DNA from 3 places in the Pseudomonas sp. VEM90 genome. Region 1 is predicted to be linked to each of the others. Evidence: riboswitches for the same ligand, from Rfam matches in the RefSeq annotation. Region 1 holds a riboswitch; each other region holds the start of a gene.
The links. A riboswitch is a leader RNA that binds a small molecule or an ion and turns the genes downstream of it on or off. The one in region 1 is predicted to bind cobalamin.
Positions count from the first base shown of each region.

Region 2: linked by a shared signal. The riboswitch ahead of ACYCCG_RS23805 (ABC transporter substrate-binding protein) and the one ahead of cobO (cob(I)yrinic acid a,c-diamide adenosyltransferase) in region 1 are both predicted to bind cobalamin.
Region 3: linked by a shared signal. The riboswitch ahead of cobW (cobalamin biosynthesis protein CobW) and the one ahead of cobO (cob(I)yrinic acid a,c-diamide adenosyltransferase) in region 1 are both predicted to bind cobalamin.

Region 1 is NZ_JBTRAR010000003.1:41,354-46,963, forward strand. It holds gene cbiB (adenosylcobinamide-phosphate synthase CbiB) at 1-48, opposite strand, end outside; gene bluB (5,6-dimethylbenzimidazole synthase) at 45-695, opposite strand; gene ACYCCG_RS04320 (cobyrinate a,c-diamide synthase) at 692-1,987, opposite strand; gene cobO (cob(I)yrinic acid a,c-diamide adenosyltransferase) at 1,984-2,595, opposite strand; cobalamin riboswitch at 2,716-2,936, opposite strand; gene ACYCCG_RS04330 (PQQ-dependent sugar dehydrogenase) at 3,206-4,513, shown strand; gene ACYCCG_RS04335 (C40 family peptidase) at 4,569-5,102, opposite strand; gene ACYCCG_RS04340 (C40 family peptidase) at 5,244-5,610, opposite strand, start outside.
Region 2 is NZ_JBTRAR010000031.1:50,382-55,991, reverse strand. It holds gene ACYCCG_RS23810 (DUF1624 domain-containing protein) at 1-1,133, shown strand, start outside; cobalamin riboswitch at 1,162-1,359, shown strand; gene ACYCCG_RS23805 (ABC transporter substrate-binding protein) at 1,471-2,481, shown strand; gene ACYCCG_RS23800 (FecCD family ABC transporter permease) at 2,481-3,497, shown strand; gene ACYCCG_RS23795 (ABC transporter ATP-binding protein) at 3,494-4,282, shown strand; gene ACYCCG_RS23790 (pseudoazurin) at 4,300-4,734, shown strand; gene ACYCCG_RS23785 (GNAT family N-acetyltransferase) at 4,891-5,388, opposite strand; gene ACYCCG_RS23780 (hypothetical protein) at 5,522-5,610, shown strand, end outside.
Region 3 is NZ_JBTRAR010000025.1:32,960-38,569, forward strand. It holds gene ACYCCG_RS21330 (branched-chain amino acid aminotransferase) at 1-813, opposite strand, end outside; gene ACYCCG_RS21335 (ATP-binding cassette domain-containing protein) at 950-2,527, opposite strand; gene ACYCCG_RS21340 (hypothetical protein) at 2,698-3,060, opposite strand; gene ACYCCG_RS21345 (glyoxalase superfamily protein) at 3,057-3,434, opposite strand; cobalamin riboswitch at 3,535-3,750, shown strand; gene cobW (cobalamin biosynthesis protein CobW) at 3,851-4,918, shown strand; gene cobN (cobaltochelatase subunit CobN) at 4,922-5,610, shown strand, end outside.

The DNA of each region.
Region 1 (5,610 bases):
CAAGGCGTCCAGGGCCACCCCGGCCACGGTCAGCAAGGCCACGCTCATTGACGCTCTCCCCATTGGTTTTCGTAAAGCATTTCACTCAGGGGCCGCTCTTCGGCCCAGCTTTCCTGCACCAACATCGGCACCGGATAGAACTCGGCGACCGGCCCAAGGCACAGAACCGCCACCGGCTTGGCACCGCCGGGCATGCCCAGCAACGTGGCCAGCGCCTGCGGGTCGAACAGCGACACCCAGCCCATACCCAGCCCTTCGCCACGCGCGGCCAGCCACAGGTTCTGGATGGCACAGGCCAGCGAGGCCAGGTCCATCTCCGGCAGGGTGCGGCGGCCGAAGATGTGTGGTTCGCGGTTGTCCATCAAGGCCGCCACCAGCAGCTCGGCACAATCGTTTATGCCCTCCACCTTCAGCTTCATGAAGGCATCGGATCGCTCGCCCAATGCCTCGGCCGTGCGTATCCGCTCCGCCTCCACCAAGGCCTGGATGCGCCCGCGCAGGTCACGCCGGGTGATACGGATAAATCGCCACGGTTGCATAAGCCCGACACTGGGCGCCTGATGCGCGGCGGCCAGCAAGCGACCAAGCAGCTCGGGCGCTACCTGGCCACCAGCGAAATGGCGCATGTCGCGGCGCTCGCCGATGGCCCGGTAGATTGCGGCGCGCTCGGCGTCGCTATAGGCGTGATCATTCATGGTCGCAACAGCGCCGCCGCCGCATCCGGGCAGGAAGGGAAATAGAAGTGCACGTAGGAGGCCGTCAGCCGGCCCAGACGATAAACCGCCTCGTTGCCACGCCCGCCGTTGGGGCTCAGACCGCGGGCAATCGGCTCCAGCGCAGTACTGGTCAGCGAATGGTGATAGGTGTGACCGCGCAAGGTCCCTTCCGGCAGCTCCACCGCCTGCAGCGCCAGGGCGGCCAGGCGCTTCTGCATGGTCGCCTCGCCCGGCAGCAGGCCGAGCAGTTCGGCACGTTCACCGGCCACGTCAGTCAAGGCATCGAGCAGGTACAGCATGCCGCCGCACTCGGCCAGCAATGGCTTGCCCTGCGCGTGGTGGGCGCGGATCGCTTCGCACATCGGTGCGTTGGCGGCCAGCGCATGGTGATGCAGCTCTGGATAACCACCCGGCAGATACAGGCTGTCTACTGCCGGCAGTTCGCGGTCGTGCAGCGGCGAGAAGAACACCAGCCTGGCACCAAGGTTGCGCAGCAGGTCGAGGTTAGCGCCATACGTGAAGGCGAACGCTTCGTCCCGCGCCACGCCAATGCGCACATCGGCCAGTGAGGCAACGCAGGCTTGCGGTTCGGGTTCGGCAAAGCTTACTGGCGGCGGCAACGCCGCATCGCAACTGGCGCCCAGCGCTTCGGCAGCAGCGTCCAGCCGGGTGTCCAGGTCATTCAGCTCGCTGGCCTGCACCAGGCCCAGGTGGCGGCTAGGCAGCTCGATGCCGCGCTCGCGGGACAAGCCGCCATACCAGCGCAAGCCTTCGGTCAGGCTGCCTTCCAGCAGTTGCGCATGGCGCAGGCTACCGACCCGATTGGCCAGCACGCCGGCGAACGGCAGGTCGGCCTGGTACCGCGCCAAGCCCAGAGCCAGGGCGCCGAAGGTCTGGGCCATGGCTGTGCCGTCGATCACCGCCAGCACCGGCACGCCAAAGTGGCGCGCCAGGTCGGCGCTCGAAGGGGTGCCGTCGAACAGCCCCATCACCCCTTCGATGAGGATCAGGTCAGCTTCGCCGGCTGCTTCCCACAGCAGACGACGGCTTTCCTCCGCACCGATCATCCACAGATCCAGCTGATACACCGGCGCGCCACTGGCCCGTTCGAGAATCATCGGGTCAAGAAAGTCGGGCCCGCACTTGAACACCCGCACCTTGCGCCCGAGGTTGCGGTGCAGGCGGGCCAGGGCAGCAGTGACGGTTGTCTTGCCCTGGCCAGAGGCCGGTGCCGCGATCAACACGGCGGGGCAGTGGCGCGATCGACTCACAGTTCGACGCCTTTCTGCGCGCGGATACCAGCCTGGAAGGCATGCTTGAGCATACCCATTTCGGTCACGGTATCAGCCAGTTCGATCATCTCGGGTTTCGCAGCGCGGCCAGTGACAATCACATGCTGCATGGGCGGGCGGGCCTGAATGTCGGACAGTACCTGGTCCAGGTCGAGGTAACCATGCTTGAGCGCGATGTTGAGCTCGTCCAGCACCACGAATTGCACACCTGGGTCCTGCAGCAACTGGCGCGACACCGCCCAGGCGGCTTGCGCGGCAGCGATGTCACGCTGGCGGTCCTGGGTTTCCCAGGTAAAGCCCTCGCCCATCACGTGGTAGCGCACCTGTTCGGGGAAGCGACGGAAGAACAGCTCCTCGCCGGTGCTGTTGCGCCCTTTGATGAACTGCACCACACCGCATTGCATGCCGTGGCCCAAGGCGCGCGCGAGCATGCCGAAGGCCGAACTGCTCTTGCCCTTGCCGTTGCCGGTCAGCACCAGCAGCAGGCCACATTCGTTAGGGGAATTGGCGATGCGTTCGTCGATGACCGCCTTCTTGCGCTGCATGCGCGCCAGGTGGCGTTCGTCGCGTTCGGTGGATTCGCTCATCAGGGTTCTCCGCTGGCTGGCACCACGGCAATGCGCGGCGACAGGTAATAGGCAGGCAAACGGAGAGCGCGCAGAGGCCATGGCAGGATGCCACGGTGCACCGCGCATCACCCTCCGTGATGCCGTTGGCAGTATCAGGCCGGTCTCCGGGCTTGTGAGTGGGCCTCGGCCCTGGCCTGCGCGCCTTCCCGGATGCTGGCATCCAGTGGCCCTGCGCGGCCTTTTACTCATCCACCGTTGCGGGGGCAGCGCCGGAATCGCGCCATGCTGGCACCCACCGGCTTCCCAGTTTCACCCTGCCCAGTCGGGGCTGGCAGGGCACCTGAAACACGCCGCGAAGGTTAGAGGGTTGTACCGGGAGCGTCAATCGAAGCGGGTGACGCCGCCAAAGTATGCCTGACCCGCTCTGAACGTCCGGCCCCTGCGCTGCGCCTGGCCTTCCGAAGTAGCAATCTGCGTTGCCTGAACTACCGTGCACTTAGATGCAAAAGTCGAGGCAAGAGCAAGAACAAGCCTCTCAGAGACTGCTGGATCGACGGGGGCGCCGAGGGGAACCCGACGACCCCAGCCCCCTCTCAGTTCAACAGGCCTTCTTTGGAGGACGCCGCCTATGAAAAGCCTCATGCCTTGGTTAATCGCAGCCAGCCTGGCAGGCTGCGGCGAGACGGCGCTGCTGGACGTGCGCGAGGGCAGCGGACCAACGCCCAAGCTGCCTGCCCCTGTCACGACCTTGATCCCCACCGTAAATATCGCCCCCGCAGTCGGCTGGCCCAAGGGTATGAAGCCGACCGCAGCATCTGGCACCCAAGTCGCAGCGTTCGCCAAAAGCCTCGATCACCCACGCTGGCTCTATTTGCTACCCAACGGCGATGTGCTGGTGGCCGAGACCAACGCGCCGGCCAAACCCGAAGATGGCAAGGGCATTCGCGGCTGGGTCATGGGCAAGGCGATGAAACGTGCCGGCGCTACCGTACCCAGTGCCAACCGTATCACCCTGCTGCGCGATGCCGATCAGGATGGCGTGGCAGAAGTCCGCAGCGTTTTCATCAAAGGCCTCAACTCCCCCTTCGGCATGACACTGGTGGGCAAGAACTTGTACGTGGCGGAAACAGACAGGCTGCTGCGCTTTCACTATGAATCTGGCGCCCTACAGATTGACGATGAAGGCCACCCGGTGACCGAGCTACCCGGCGGCCCTCTGAACCACCACTGGACCAAGAATGTGATCGCAAGCCCTGATGGCAGGAAGCTCTACGTGACGGTTGGCTCGAATAGCAACGTGGGGGAAAACGGCATGGACAAGGAGCAAGGGCGTGCCGCGATCTGGGAGATAGACCCCGCCAGCGGCAAGCACCGGCTGTTCGCCACCGGCTTGCGCAACCCCAACGGACTGGCCTGGGAGCCGCACAGCGAAGTGTTGTGGACAGCGGTCAACGAGCGTGACGAACTCGGCAGCGACCTGGTGCCGGACTATATCACCTCGGTGAAAGACGGCGGCTTCTATGGCTGGCCCTACAGTTACTATGGGCAACACGTAGACCAACGAGTACACCCGCAGGCCCCGCAAAAGGTGGCCGAGGCACTGGTGCCGGACTATGCGGTCGGCCCGCATACTGCATCCTTGGGGCTGGCATTCATCGGACCCGGCGTGTTGCCGCCGCCTTTCGAACAAGGGGCATTGGTGGGCCAGCACGGGTCGTGGAACCGCAAACCACACAGTGGCTACAAAGTGCTGTTCGTGCCCTTCGACGGATCAGGCAAACCTGCGGGCCGCCCCATAGACCTGCTAACGGGCTTTCTCGATAAAGAAGGCAAGGCGATGGGTCGGCCGGTGGGCGTGATCCAGGACGGTCAAGGCGGGATACTGGTGGCCGACGATGTCGGCAATGTGATCTGGCGGGTGAGCAAAGCCCCCTGAATCTCGGCAGCCTGTATCGGTCCCGAGCTCAGCGGGGCCGATACAGGTATCGATATCAGGGATTCTGCGCCAGATGTCCTTGAGGAATCACCCGCTTGGCCTGCAGGTAGGCCTTGGCCCAGTAGCTGTTTGACAGGTAGTCCAGGCGCACGGTGCCACCGGTGGACGGTGCATGCACGAAGCGCCCGTCCCCTACATAGATGCCCGCATGGCTGACCTGCGAGCCACCATTGGTGGCGAAGAACACCAGGTCACCGGACTGCAGTGAACTGGCATCCACCGTCGGTGCGCGCATGACGATCATCTCTCGCGTCGAGCGCGGCAGACTGATGCCTGCAGCATCACGGTACACGTATTTGATCAGGCCGCTGCAGTCGAAGCCGGAGTCCGGCGTATTGCCACCCCAACGATAAGGCGTGCCAACCAGACCAATGGCACGAATCAGCACGTCATCGGCAACCGGCGAAGGATTGGGCTGGCTATAGGTAACCTGTGGCTGTACCACAGGGGCCGGCGCAGGCGCACGGCTGGAACATGCAGCCAGCAAGGCTGCCAAGGAGAGAAATGCGAAGCGCGCCATTTTTATCATGGCCAGAACATCCTGTCTGAGACCGCTGCGCTGCAGCCGAAAAGAGTTGAGAATTTAGATTAGACGCTTTCTGTAAATGCGCACGGCGGTGTGCTTTTTTTTCAAAGCATCACCGCCGCGGCACGGTACATCATTTTGATATCAGTTGCGCGCGATGTTGGTCGGCGCCATGGCCAAGGCTCGCTTGGCTTCGATGAAGGTCTTGCTCCAGTAGCGATCACCGAGGTTGTCGATGCGTACACCGCCGCTGCGGCGGCTGCTGGAGTGGATGAACTGGTTGTCACCCAGGTAGATACCGGCATGGCTCACCCGGCCGCGGCCATTGGTGCTGAAGAACAGCAAATCACCTGGCTTGAGTTTGTTGCGGGCCACTTTCGGCGCATCGACCTTGATCATTTCTCGCGTGGAACGCGGCAGCGTCATGCCCGCCTCTTCGCGGAACAGGTAACCGATGAAGCCACTGCAGTCGAAGCCGGATTTTTCCGAGGTACCACCGAAGCGGTAGCGA
Region 2 (5,610 bases), on a different contig from region 1:
CCCAGCGGCTGCAGAGCATCGACGCCCTGCGTGGCCTGGTGATCCTGTTCATGCTCCTGGACCATGTCCGCGAGACTTTCCTCCTGCACCGCCAGGTCAGCGACCCCATGGCCATCGACACCACGGAACCGGTGCTGTTCTTCAGCCGCACCCTCGCCCACCTGTGTGCGCCTGTGTTCGTCCTGCTGACCGGCCTATCGGCCTGGCTGTATGGCGAGAAGCATCAGGGCCGTGGCGACGTCTCGGCTTTCCTGTTCAAACGCGGGCTGTTCCTGGTGTTGCTGGAGTTCACCCTGGTCAACTTCGCCTGGACCTTCCAGTTGCCCCCCAGCGTGATCTACCTGCAAGTGATCTGGGCCATCGGCGTCAGCATGATCGCCCTGTCGCTGCTGGTGTGGCTGCCACGCGCCGCCCTGCTCGCCCTGGGCGCCATCATCGTCGCCGGCCACAACCTGCTCGACGGCGTGCACTTCGGCGTAGAGTCAGCCCTGCATGTGCCGTGGGCAATCCTGCATGATCGTGGCTGGCTGGCGTTTTCCGAGAACCTGCACCTGCGCACGTCGTACCCGGTGCTGCCGTGGATCGGCGTCATCGCCCTGGGCTACGGCCTGGGGCCCTGGTTCGGTCGCGGCAGCGATGCCGGACAACGCCAGCAACACCTGCTGGTGGCCGGTTTGCTCGCGCTGCTTGGCTTTATCCTGCTGCGCATGTTCAACGGTTACGGTGAGGCACCGTGGAGCGGTTACCCAACCTTCACGCAAACCCTGATGAGCTTCTTCAACATCACCAAATACCCACCGTCGCTTCTGTTCCTGACCCTGACCCTGGGCTGCGGCCTGTTGTTGTTGCGCACGTTCGAACGGGCCGGCCAGGCGCGCTGGATCACTGCACTGGCAGTGTTCGGTGCGGCACCGATGTTCTTCTATCTGCTGCACCTGTATGTGCTGAAGCTGCTGTACCTGGCCTGTGTGGCGCTGTTCGGGCTCAACCATGGCGACTACTTCGGTTTCGACGGTATTGCAGCGGTGTGGCTGGGCGCGGTGCTGCTGGCGGTTTCGCTGTACCTGCCAGTGCGCGGGTTCGCCCGTCTGAAGCAGCGTCGCCGCGACATCCGTTGGCTGAAGTACTTCTGAAAAGCGTTTTCACCTGGCGACGCGATGGTCTACCATGCGGGCCGCCGGTTTCCACCATGGAACTAACAGGGAATCCCAGGCCTGCCAATACAGGCCAATCGGAACTGCCCCCGCAACTGTAGGTGCCGAGCCTGCTCCATCGATGCCACTGGGCCTACCGCCCGGGAAGGCGGGAGCCGGGCCGTGACGCACCAGTCAGGAGACCTGCCGGCCTTCATTCACCAACCGGCGGGGTGTCCGGGATTGGCCATCCGTGTTGCCCCAGCCACCCGCTGGGGCTTGGCGATGCCTGTCCGTGCGTTCCTCACCAGAACTGTCCGATAGGAGATCGCCCAGCATGCTGCCCCGTTTCGCCACCCTGCTCGCGGGCCTAGGCCTCACCGGCCTGGCCCAGGCCGCTGCCACCCACTACCCGCTGACGGTCGACAACTGCGGCAAGCCGCAGACTTTTGCCCAGGCACCGCAGCGCGCCGTCACCATCGGCCAGGCCGGAACCGAGCTGCTCTATGCCTTGGGGCTGGGTGACAAGCTGGCGGGCACGTCGCTGTGGTTCAACAACGTATTGCCGGAATACCAGGCGGTGAACGCCAAGGTGCCGCGCCTGGCCGACAACGACCCCAGCTTCGAGGCGGTGGTCGGCAAGCGCCCGCAGCTGGTCGCGGTGCAGTTCGAATGGATGGTCGGTGCCCAGGGCGTGGTCGCCACCCGCGAGCAGTTCGATGAACTGAAGATCCCCACCTACGTGCTGCCATCGGACTGCGAGGGCAAGGACAACCTAGTCGGTGCAGACGGCACCCGCCTGCAAGCGTTCCAGGTAGACAGCATCTACAAGAGCGTCAGCCAACTGGCCGAGATCTTCGACGTTCAGGACCGCGGCGCAGCACTGAACGCCGAGTTGCAAGGGCGCCTCGACAGCGCCAGGGCACAACTGGCCGGCAAGGACCTGTCGGCAACTTCGGCGCTGTTCTGGTTCTCCAGCGCCGACCTGGACATCGACCCCTATGTGGCCGGCCGCCAGGGTGTCGCCGACTTCATGTTGCGCACCCTCGGTGTGCGCAACGTGGTCGAGTCCAGCGAAGAATGGCCAAGCGTTGGCTGGGAAACCCTGGCCAAGGCCAATCCGACCTGGCTGATCATCGCACGCATGGACCGCCGCCGTTTCCCCGCCGACGACTACCAGAAAAAGCTCGAATTCCTGCGCAGTGATCCAGTAACCCGCAACATGGACGCGGTAAAGCACGACCGCATCATTATCCTCGACGCCGACGCCATGCAGGCCGGCATCCGCCTGTTCCGGGGCGTGCAGACGCTCTCCACGGCCTTCGCCAGCGGTAAAGCAGCCCCGTGATGATCCGCCTGTTACCCTGCATCGCGGTTGCCTTGGGCGCCCTGTTGGCCGCCCTGCTGGCCGGCACCGCCATCGGCGAAACCAACCTGTCGCCCAGCGTGGTCGGCCAGGTGCTGGCCAACCACCTGTGGCAAGCTGCCTACCCGGTGGACCCGATCGACGCCGGCATCGTCTGGAACTACCGCCTGACCCGCACCCTGGTCGCAGCCGCTTGTGGCGCCGGGCTGGCCACCTGCGGTGTCATCCTGCAGGCGATGTTGCGCAACCCACTGGCCGAGCCCTACTTGCTGGGGCTGTCTGCCGGTGCCTCGACCGGCGCGGTACTCGTCGGCCTGCTGGGCCTGGGTAGCCTGGCATTAAGCATGTCCGCAGGGGCTTTCATCGGTGCCGTGGCCGCATTCGCCTTGGTACTGGTGCTGGCCCGCGCGGCCGGCCCCAGCAGCAACAATGCCCAAGTGATCCTTGCCGGTATCGCCGGCTCGCAACTGTTCAATGCACTGACCGCCTTCCTGATCACCAAGTCGGCCACCGCCGAGCAGGCGCGCGGTATCCTGTTCTGGCTGCTGGGCAACCTGAGCGGCGTGCGCTGGCCTTCGGTGTGGCTGGCTGTGCCGGTGGCGATTTTCGGCTTGCTGGTGTGCCTGTGGCATCGCCGTGCGCTGGATGCCTTCACCTTCGGCGCCGATTCGGCCGCCTCGCTGGGCATCCCGGTGCGGCGCACCCAGTTGCTGCTGATCAGTTGTGCAGCGCTGGTGACGGCTGTGATGGTGTCCATTGTCGGCGCCATCGGTTTTGTCGGGCTGGTTATACCCCATGCCCTGCGCCTTCTGCTCGGCCCCGGGCACAGCCGTCTGTTGCCCGCCAGCGCACTGGGCGGTGCACTGTTCCTGATTGCGGCAGATATTCTTTCGCGCACACTGATCACCGGCCAGGTGATCCCGGTGGGCGTGGTTACGGCGCTGATCGGTGCCCCGGTATTCGCGCTGATTCTGGTCAGCCGTCGGGGGCGACCATGACAGCCATGACAACTGTTCGCATCCCCCCGCTGGCCTGCCATGGGCTGGGGCTGCAACTGGCCGGCAATACCGTGCTCAGCGATATCGACCTCAGCGTTGTCGCCGGTGAAACCCTGGGCATCGTCGGCCCTAACGGCTCGGGCAAATCCTCGCTACTGAAGTTGCTGGCAGGGCTGCGCAAACCGGCCTGCGGCAGCGTGCAGCTCATGGGTGAGCCACTGGCACAGATGCCCCGCCGCCGTGTTGCCCAAGCGCTGGCGCTGGTCGAGCAACAGGCCGACACCCTCGATGCGATCAGTGTGTTCGACGCGGTTGCCTTGGGCCGCACGCCGTGGCTCTCGGCCCTGGCACCGTTCTCCCGGCAAGACTGCGCCATCGTCGAGCAAGCCCTGGCCGACCTCGACGCCCTGCACCTGCGCACGCGCCTGTGGGGGTCGCTGTCCGGTGGCGAGCGCCAGCGTGTACACATCGCCCGCGCGCTGGCCCAACGGCCGCAGGTGCTGCTGCTGGACGAGCCGACCAACCACCTGGACATCCAGCATCAGCTGAGCCTGCTGCAACAAGTGCAGGCGCTGCCGGTTACCACCTTGGTAGCGCTGCATGACCTCAACCAGGCACTGACCTGCGACCGTGTCGCGGTCATCGACAAGGGCCGCCTGGTCGCCCTTGGCAAACCCTTCGAAGTGCTTACCGCCAAGCGCCTGCTGAGCACCTTCGGCGTCCACGCCCACTACCTCACCGACCCTTTCGACGGCGCGCGCATCCTGCGCTTTCGCGCCCCCTGAACCAGGTAGCCCTGCCCATGCTGTTGCGCCCTGTCGCCCTGCTGCTCGCCAGCACCCTGCATGCCCCGACCGCACTGGCCGAAGTGCATGAAGTGAAAATGCTCAACCGTGGCAGCGACGGTGCCATGGTCTACGAGCCCGACCACTTGCGCATTGCACCCGGCGACAGCGTTCGCTTCCTGCCGACCCAGAACGGGCATAATGCCGCCAGCGTGGCGGGCCTGCTACCCACCGGGGCCGAGCCGTTCAAGAGCAGGCTGAACCAGCCGTTCGAGCACACCTTCAGCGTGCCGGGCGTGTACGGTATCCAATGCATTCCGCACGTGGCCATGGGCATGGTCATGGTGATCCAGGTCGGTGACGCGCCTGCCGCCGAATTGCCGACCAGCTTGCCGGCGCGGGCCAAAGCCCGCTTTGCCGCACAGTTGCAAAAGCTCGAAGCTGGGCAATGAGCCAGCTATTCGGGTCGCTCACGCCCTGGCCGGCGTCGCCCACTTGCAAAGCAATGGCTTTACCGAGGATGGCAACTGGAAGCTTCTCAACCGCAACGTGTTCGATCCAGTGACGCGCGGCGTGATCTTCATCGCCAACAGGCACGTTCCCAGCGGTCAGCGTAATCGCAACTGCATGTGCGTGGTCTGCCACACCGGGTCTTGCTCCACATCCACCAACGTAAACCCTTGCCGCTCCCAGAACGCGATGGCACCCGGCAGAAACGGATGAGTATGCAAGTAAAGGCAGTCGAAGCCGGCTTGCATCGCCCGTTCGCGCAAGGCGCCAAACAAGGCAGCCGCCAGCCCATGCCTGCGGTAGGCCGGCAACACGAACAGCCGCACCACCTCGACTACCCGCTCAGCGCGGTAATCAAGCTGGGCAAAGCGATGGTCATAGGGCAAGTAACCTATCACCGCGACCAGCCGCCCACCCTCACGGGCTTCCAGAAAACAGCCCGCGCCGTCCAGGTAAGTGTCAGCGAACTGCGCCAGGTCACGCGGCAAGGGTGCATTGGCGAGCATCGGAAAAAGCGCGCGGCGGGCACTGTCGACAAACGCCAGCACTTCGGCAATGGCGTCACGCGCCACGGGTTGCAAGGTCCAGTTCGGCATTGGGCGGTTGCCAGTGTGGTTGGGAGCGTACGGTTCTACCGCAGCGTGCCGCTCAAGGCAAATCACAGGGCTCGTCGCGGCAAGGCGGACATCGGTATAATCGGCAGCCTTCACTGCCCGACCAGGCCATACCATGCCTCGCCTCCCGAAGTTGCTGTTACCCCTGTTGCTGGCTGCTGCACTCACCGCCTGCGACCAGAAGCCCTCCCGTGAAGAACAGAT
Region 3 (5,610 bases), on a different contig from region 1:
GCTGATCTCGACATCGCCTTCGATCACGGTCAGGCCCAGACGCGATTGCGCCAGCTCCATCAGCGAGAGGCGGGTGATGCCTGGCAGTACCGAGGCCGATTTCGGGGTAACGAACTCGTTGTTGGCGGTGATGCCGAAGAAGTTGGCCGAACCGACTTCCTCGATCTTGGTGTGGGTCAGCGGGTCGAGGTAGATGGCATCGGCGAAGTTGGCCTTCTTCGCTTCAGCGCCCGGCTGCAGGCTGGCAGCGTAGTTGCCACCGACCTTGGCCGCGCCGGTGCCCTGCGGGGCAGCACGGTCGAAGCTGGAAATCTGGAAGCTGTGCGGCTTCATGCCACCCTTGAAGTACGAACCAACCGGGATGGCGAACACCGAGAAGATGAACTCGGGGGCGGTGCGCACGCCAATGTTGTCGCCGGTGCCGATCACGAACGGGCGCAGGTACAGGGCGCCTTTGCCGTGTGGTGGCACGAACTTTTCGTTGGCCTTGACCACTTGCTTGCACGCTTCGATGAACACATCGGTCGGCACGTGCGGCATCAGCAGGCGTGCGCAGCTGCGCTGCATGCGGGCCGCGTTCTGGTCCGGGCGGAACAGGTTGATCGAGCCGTCCTTGCAACGGTAGGCCTTCAGGCCTTCGAAGCACTGCTGGCCGTAGTGCAGGGCCGTGGAGCCTTCACTGATGTGCAGTACGTTGTCTTCGGTCAGGGTGCCCTTGTCCCACTCGCCATTGCGCCATACGGACAGGTAGCGTTTGTCGGTCTTGATGTAGTCGAAACCCAGCTTGTCCCAATTAATGCTTTCGTTGCTCATGACACCCTCATTGTCTTGCAAGTGCCCGATCGCTCGGGCTGCTGTTATATGCGCACCATGCCACCTTAATACATCCTTGGCGGATCGGGAACGGCCAGTCACGAATTGATAGGCTGCGATGCTTTTTTTTCGGTTTCTACAACCGCAAGTACTCATCCAGCGCCAGGTTTTCCAGCAATACCGCATCATGGGACGCCACTATCAGCGCCCCGCGAAACTGCCCAAGCATGCGTTCCAGGGCTGTCAGCGAAGGCAGGTCCAGGTGGTTGCCGGGTTCGTCCAGCAGCAACAGGTCGAGCGGCCGTTCGCGGTACAGCACGGCGGCCAGCGCCGCCTTCATACACTCACCGCCGCTAAGCAGGCCACTGGGCAGTTCGATACGGGCCGCATCCAGGCCCAGTTGCGCCAGGCGGCTGCGCAATTTCCCCTGGGCCATCGTCGGGTTGGCTTGGCGTAGGTGTTCGAGCACGCTACGGTTGCCTGCCAGTGTGCTGCAGTGCTGATCGAGCAGGGCGGTCTCACCGATGAGGCGCACATTGTCGGGCGATGCCGGCAATTCCCCATTCAGCAGCCTGAGCAGGGTGGACTTGCCACTGCCATTGGCGCCGATCAGCCCTACGCGCTGGCCCAGGCACAAGCGCAGGTCAAGCGCTTTACGGGTGCCATGGGGCAAGCAAAGTGCCTGCAACGCCAACACTTCTCGGCCCGGATGACGCTGAGGTGTGGGCGTGTGCAAGGTAATAGCGCTGTCATGCTCCATCTCGCGGGCGGCGTCACGCACTTTGCCCATAAGCGTTTGCCGAGCATCGCGATGCTCGCGGTGCTGCTTGCCGGCAGTGGCCTGGCTGCGCTCCTGCTTGCGGTCGACCAGAATCTTGGCCTGGTTGGCGTGCTTGGCTTGGCGCCCGGCCCGGGCCTGATGGCGCTCCAGGTCTTCGCGTTGGCGCTGCAGTTCACGGGCCTGTCGTTGCTGCGCCTGCTTCAGCCGGGCAAGTTGCTGCTGGGCCTGCGCCGTCTGGTTGGTTTTTTGCGCACTATAGAGGCTGTAGTTGCCACCATAGGCCTGCAAGCCCAGGCTGGATAGTTCGACAATGCGTGCCATGTGCGCCAGCAGGCTGCGGTCGTGGCTGATCACCAGCAAGCCACGGTCCCAGGCTTCGATCATGCTCAGCAGCTGGGCACGGGCGTTGCTGTCCAGGTAATTGCTTGGCTCGTCGAGGATCAGGTAATCGGCATCGCTGAGCCACGCGCCAATCAATGCCACGCGCATGGCTTGGCCACCGCTCAGGGTTCGTGCGGGCTGGCGCCAGTCGAGTTGACCCAGGCCATGGCCCTGAAGCTGTAGCTGCAATTGCTCGCGCATATCCCAGCGCTCGCCAACGGTGTCGAAATCCTGGGGCTCGATGCTGCCTTGCTCGATGCGCTCCAGCGCCGCAATCACCGGTCCCACTTGGGCCAGGTCGGCCAGCGTGGCGCTGCGCTCGATGACTTGCTGGTCCAGCAAATGGACAGGTCCGAGGCGCCGACAATGGCCGCTGCTCGGTTCACGCTGGCCGGCAAGAATCTGCCCTAGCAGGCTTTTGCCCACGCCATTGCGCCCGACCAGGCCGGTGCGGCGTTGGTCGAAGGTTTCGTTGAGGTTGCTAAACAGCGGCCTGCCATCAGGCAAGGCCAAGGAGACGCTGTCCAGCGTCAGAATCGACGTGTTCGTCATGCACAACTCCACAAATGCCGCGACATCTCCGGTACGAACCGGAGGCTGAAGACTGGCCGTCGAACAGACGGCGGCATCAATGGCGCATTGGACGAACACCTCGTAATTTAGAGACTGCGTAGCCTAACGGCCCTCTGGGGCCGGGTAAAGCACCGGCTGCCGGTTGGGGCTCAGCGCTGCGTCTGCAAGCGCTTGGCCCAGTCTCCGCCGTGGCCGTGCGCGCAGGCTTCTTCACTGTCGAATCGCACATGCCAGGCCGGATGGTCCAGCTCAATGCCGGCTTGCTCCAGCGCCAGGCCGGTAAGCGCCAGCATGCGCGCCTTCGCATCACCGACCACGGCCGCTGCCTTGTCGGCCTCTTGCTCGAATACCCAGGTGATACGCAGGCTGCTCGGAAAGTCCTCGGGGTCGAGGCGATGGGTAAGCCAACTGAAGCCGACAATTTCTGCCTTGGCGGCTTCGCAGGCATCGGTCAGGCACGCAACCAACCCCCGCTCCAGGCGACTTATCTCGCGTTTGCCCAATGCCTTCATGGGTTGGCCTCGTCATCGATCTGCTGGCAAAAGCGCAGGCGGTTGCCGAACGGGTCCCATACCTGCATCTGCAGGCCCCAATCCAGGCGCTCGGCCTCGGGCCGGGCGAAACCGTACTGTTTACCCTGCAATTCACCCTCCAGCGCGCGCAGGTCGTCGAGGCGGGCGAACACGGTCGAGCCAGGGCAGGCATCGCCATGGTGCTCTGAAAGGTGCAGGATCAGGCCATCACGGTGGATCTGCATGTACAACGGCAAGTCCGGGCTGAAGCGGTGCTCCCAGTCCAGGCTGAAACCCAGGAAGTCGAGGTAGAACTCCTTGGCCTTGTCGATCGAGAATATGCGCAGTACAGGTATGGCGGGGGCGAGGGGCATGGTGCGTCCTTGACCGTGGATAAGGCGCCACTGTAGCGCACTTGCGCCCAGCGTTGTCGACCGGCCCCGCAGCAATGGTTGACCACCCGCCAGCCACTGCGTAGCCTTGCCACTTCGAGGTTCTTCGGCCTGGCCGAAGCTAAGACGGGAACGCGGTACAAGCCGCGGCTGCCCCCGCAACTGTAAGCACCGACAACGGATCGACACAGCCACTGCGCCAGCGCGCGGGAAGGCGTCATCCCGCCAGCCCGCCGTTCGACTGAACGGGGCATGGAACGGTGCAAGCCAGGAGACCTGCCTCGTCACGTTTTCGACTTTCAACCGGGCGGGGTGATCCGGTGGCGAACAAGCCCGGCCGGCCTGGCCTGCGGCTGTCGTCCTGCATGCCCGCGCCACACTGCCAAGGGCAATGCGACATGAAAACACTGGCCAAGCTACCCGTCACCATCGTCACCGGCTTCCTCGGCTCGGGCAAGACCACCTTGCTGCGCCACATGCTCGACAACGCCCAGGGCCGCCGCATTGCGGTCATCGTCAACGAATTTGGTGAACTGGGCATCGATGGCGAAATCCTCAAACAGTGCAGCATCGGTTGCACCGAGGAAGAAGCCAGCGGCCGCGTCTACGAGCTGGCCAACGGCTGCCTGTGCTGCACCGTGCAGGAAGAATTCTTCCCGGTGATGCGCGAGCTGGTGGCCCGCCGTGGCGACCTCGACCACATCCTCATCGAAACCAGCGGCCTGGCCCTGCCCAAGCCATTGGTACAAGCGTTCCAGTGGCCGGAAATCCGCAACGCCTGCACCGTCGATGCGGTCATCACCGTGGTCGACAGCCCGGCCGTGGCCGCTGGCACCTTTGCCGCCTACCCGGACCAGGTCGATGCCCAGCGCAAGCTCGACCCTAACCTGGATCATGAATCGCCCTTGCACGAGCTGTTCGCTGACCAGTTGGCCAGTGCCGACCTGGTGGTGTTGAACAAGGCTGACCTGATCGACGCCGAAGGCCTGGCCAAGGTGCGTGCCGAGGTGGCCGAAGAACTGCCGCCGGCGGTGAAAGTGATCGAGGCCAGCAGCGGCAAGCTGCCACTGGAGGTGCTGCTGGGCGTGGGTGCCGAGTCCGAGGCGCATATCGATGGCCGCCGAACCCACCACGATTCGCACCACGATAGCGACGATCATGACGATCATGACCACGACGCTTTCGATTCCATCTCCATCGACCTGCCGGAAGCCGACGAAAGCCTGCTGCTCGATGCATTGACCCAGTTGGTGGTGGAGTTCGGTATCCTGCGCGCCAAAGGCTTCGCCGCCATCCCGGGCAAGCCGATGCGCCTGCTGGTACAAGGCGTGGGCACCCGTTTCGACAAGCACTTCGACCGCGCCTGGCGCGCCGACGAGCCGCGCATCACCCGCCTGGTGCTGATCGGCCAGGACCTCGATGCTGCCCAGCTGGAGGCGCGCCTGCGCCAGGCGCTGGGCGCCTGACCCATGCACCTGCTGCGGACCCAGCCCGGTGGTTTCGTACCGGATGACAGCATTGCCGACCTCGGCCAGACACCCGCCGAGCTGGTGATTCTCTGCAGCGGCGATTCACACCTGGCATTGCTCGCCGACACCGCCGAGCAATTGCCCGAAGACTTTCCCAGCCTGCGCCTGGCCAACCCGATGCAGGTGCAGAACCATGCCTCGGTCGACCTGTATGTCGACCAGGTGCTGCGCCACGCCAAGGTCATCCTGGTGTCGCTGCACGGTGGCGTTGGTTACTGGCGCTATGGTGTCGAACAACTGGTCGAGCTGGCCGCCCGTGGCGTGCAGCTGATTCTGGTGCCGGGCGATGACCGCCCGGACCCGGAGCTGACCTGCCTGGGCAACGTCCGCGGTGAACAGGCCGAGCGGCTTTGGCATTACCTGCGCCAGGGCGGCAAGGCCAATGCCATCAACCTGTTCAACTGCCTGGCCAGCCAGTGGCTGGGCCGCGACTATGCCTGGGACGAGCCGCAGCCTTTGCCGCGCACCGCGGTATATCACCCCGCCAAGGGCAGCGCGACACTCGAAGACTGGTACCCGCACTGGCACCCCGAGCAGCCAGTGGCGCCGCTGCTGTTCTACCGTTCGCACCTGCAAGCGGCCAATACCGCGTTCATCGACGTATTCTGCCAGCGCCTGCAGGCTGCCGG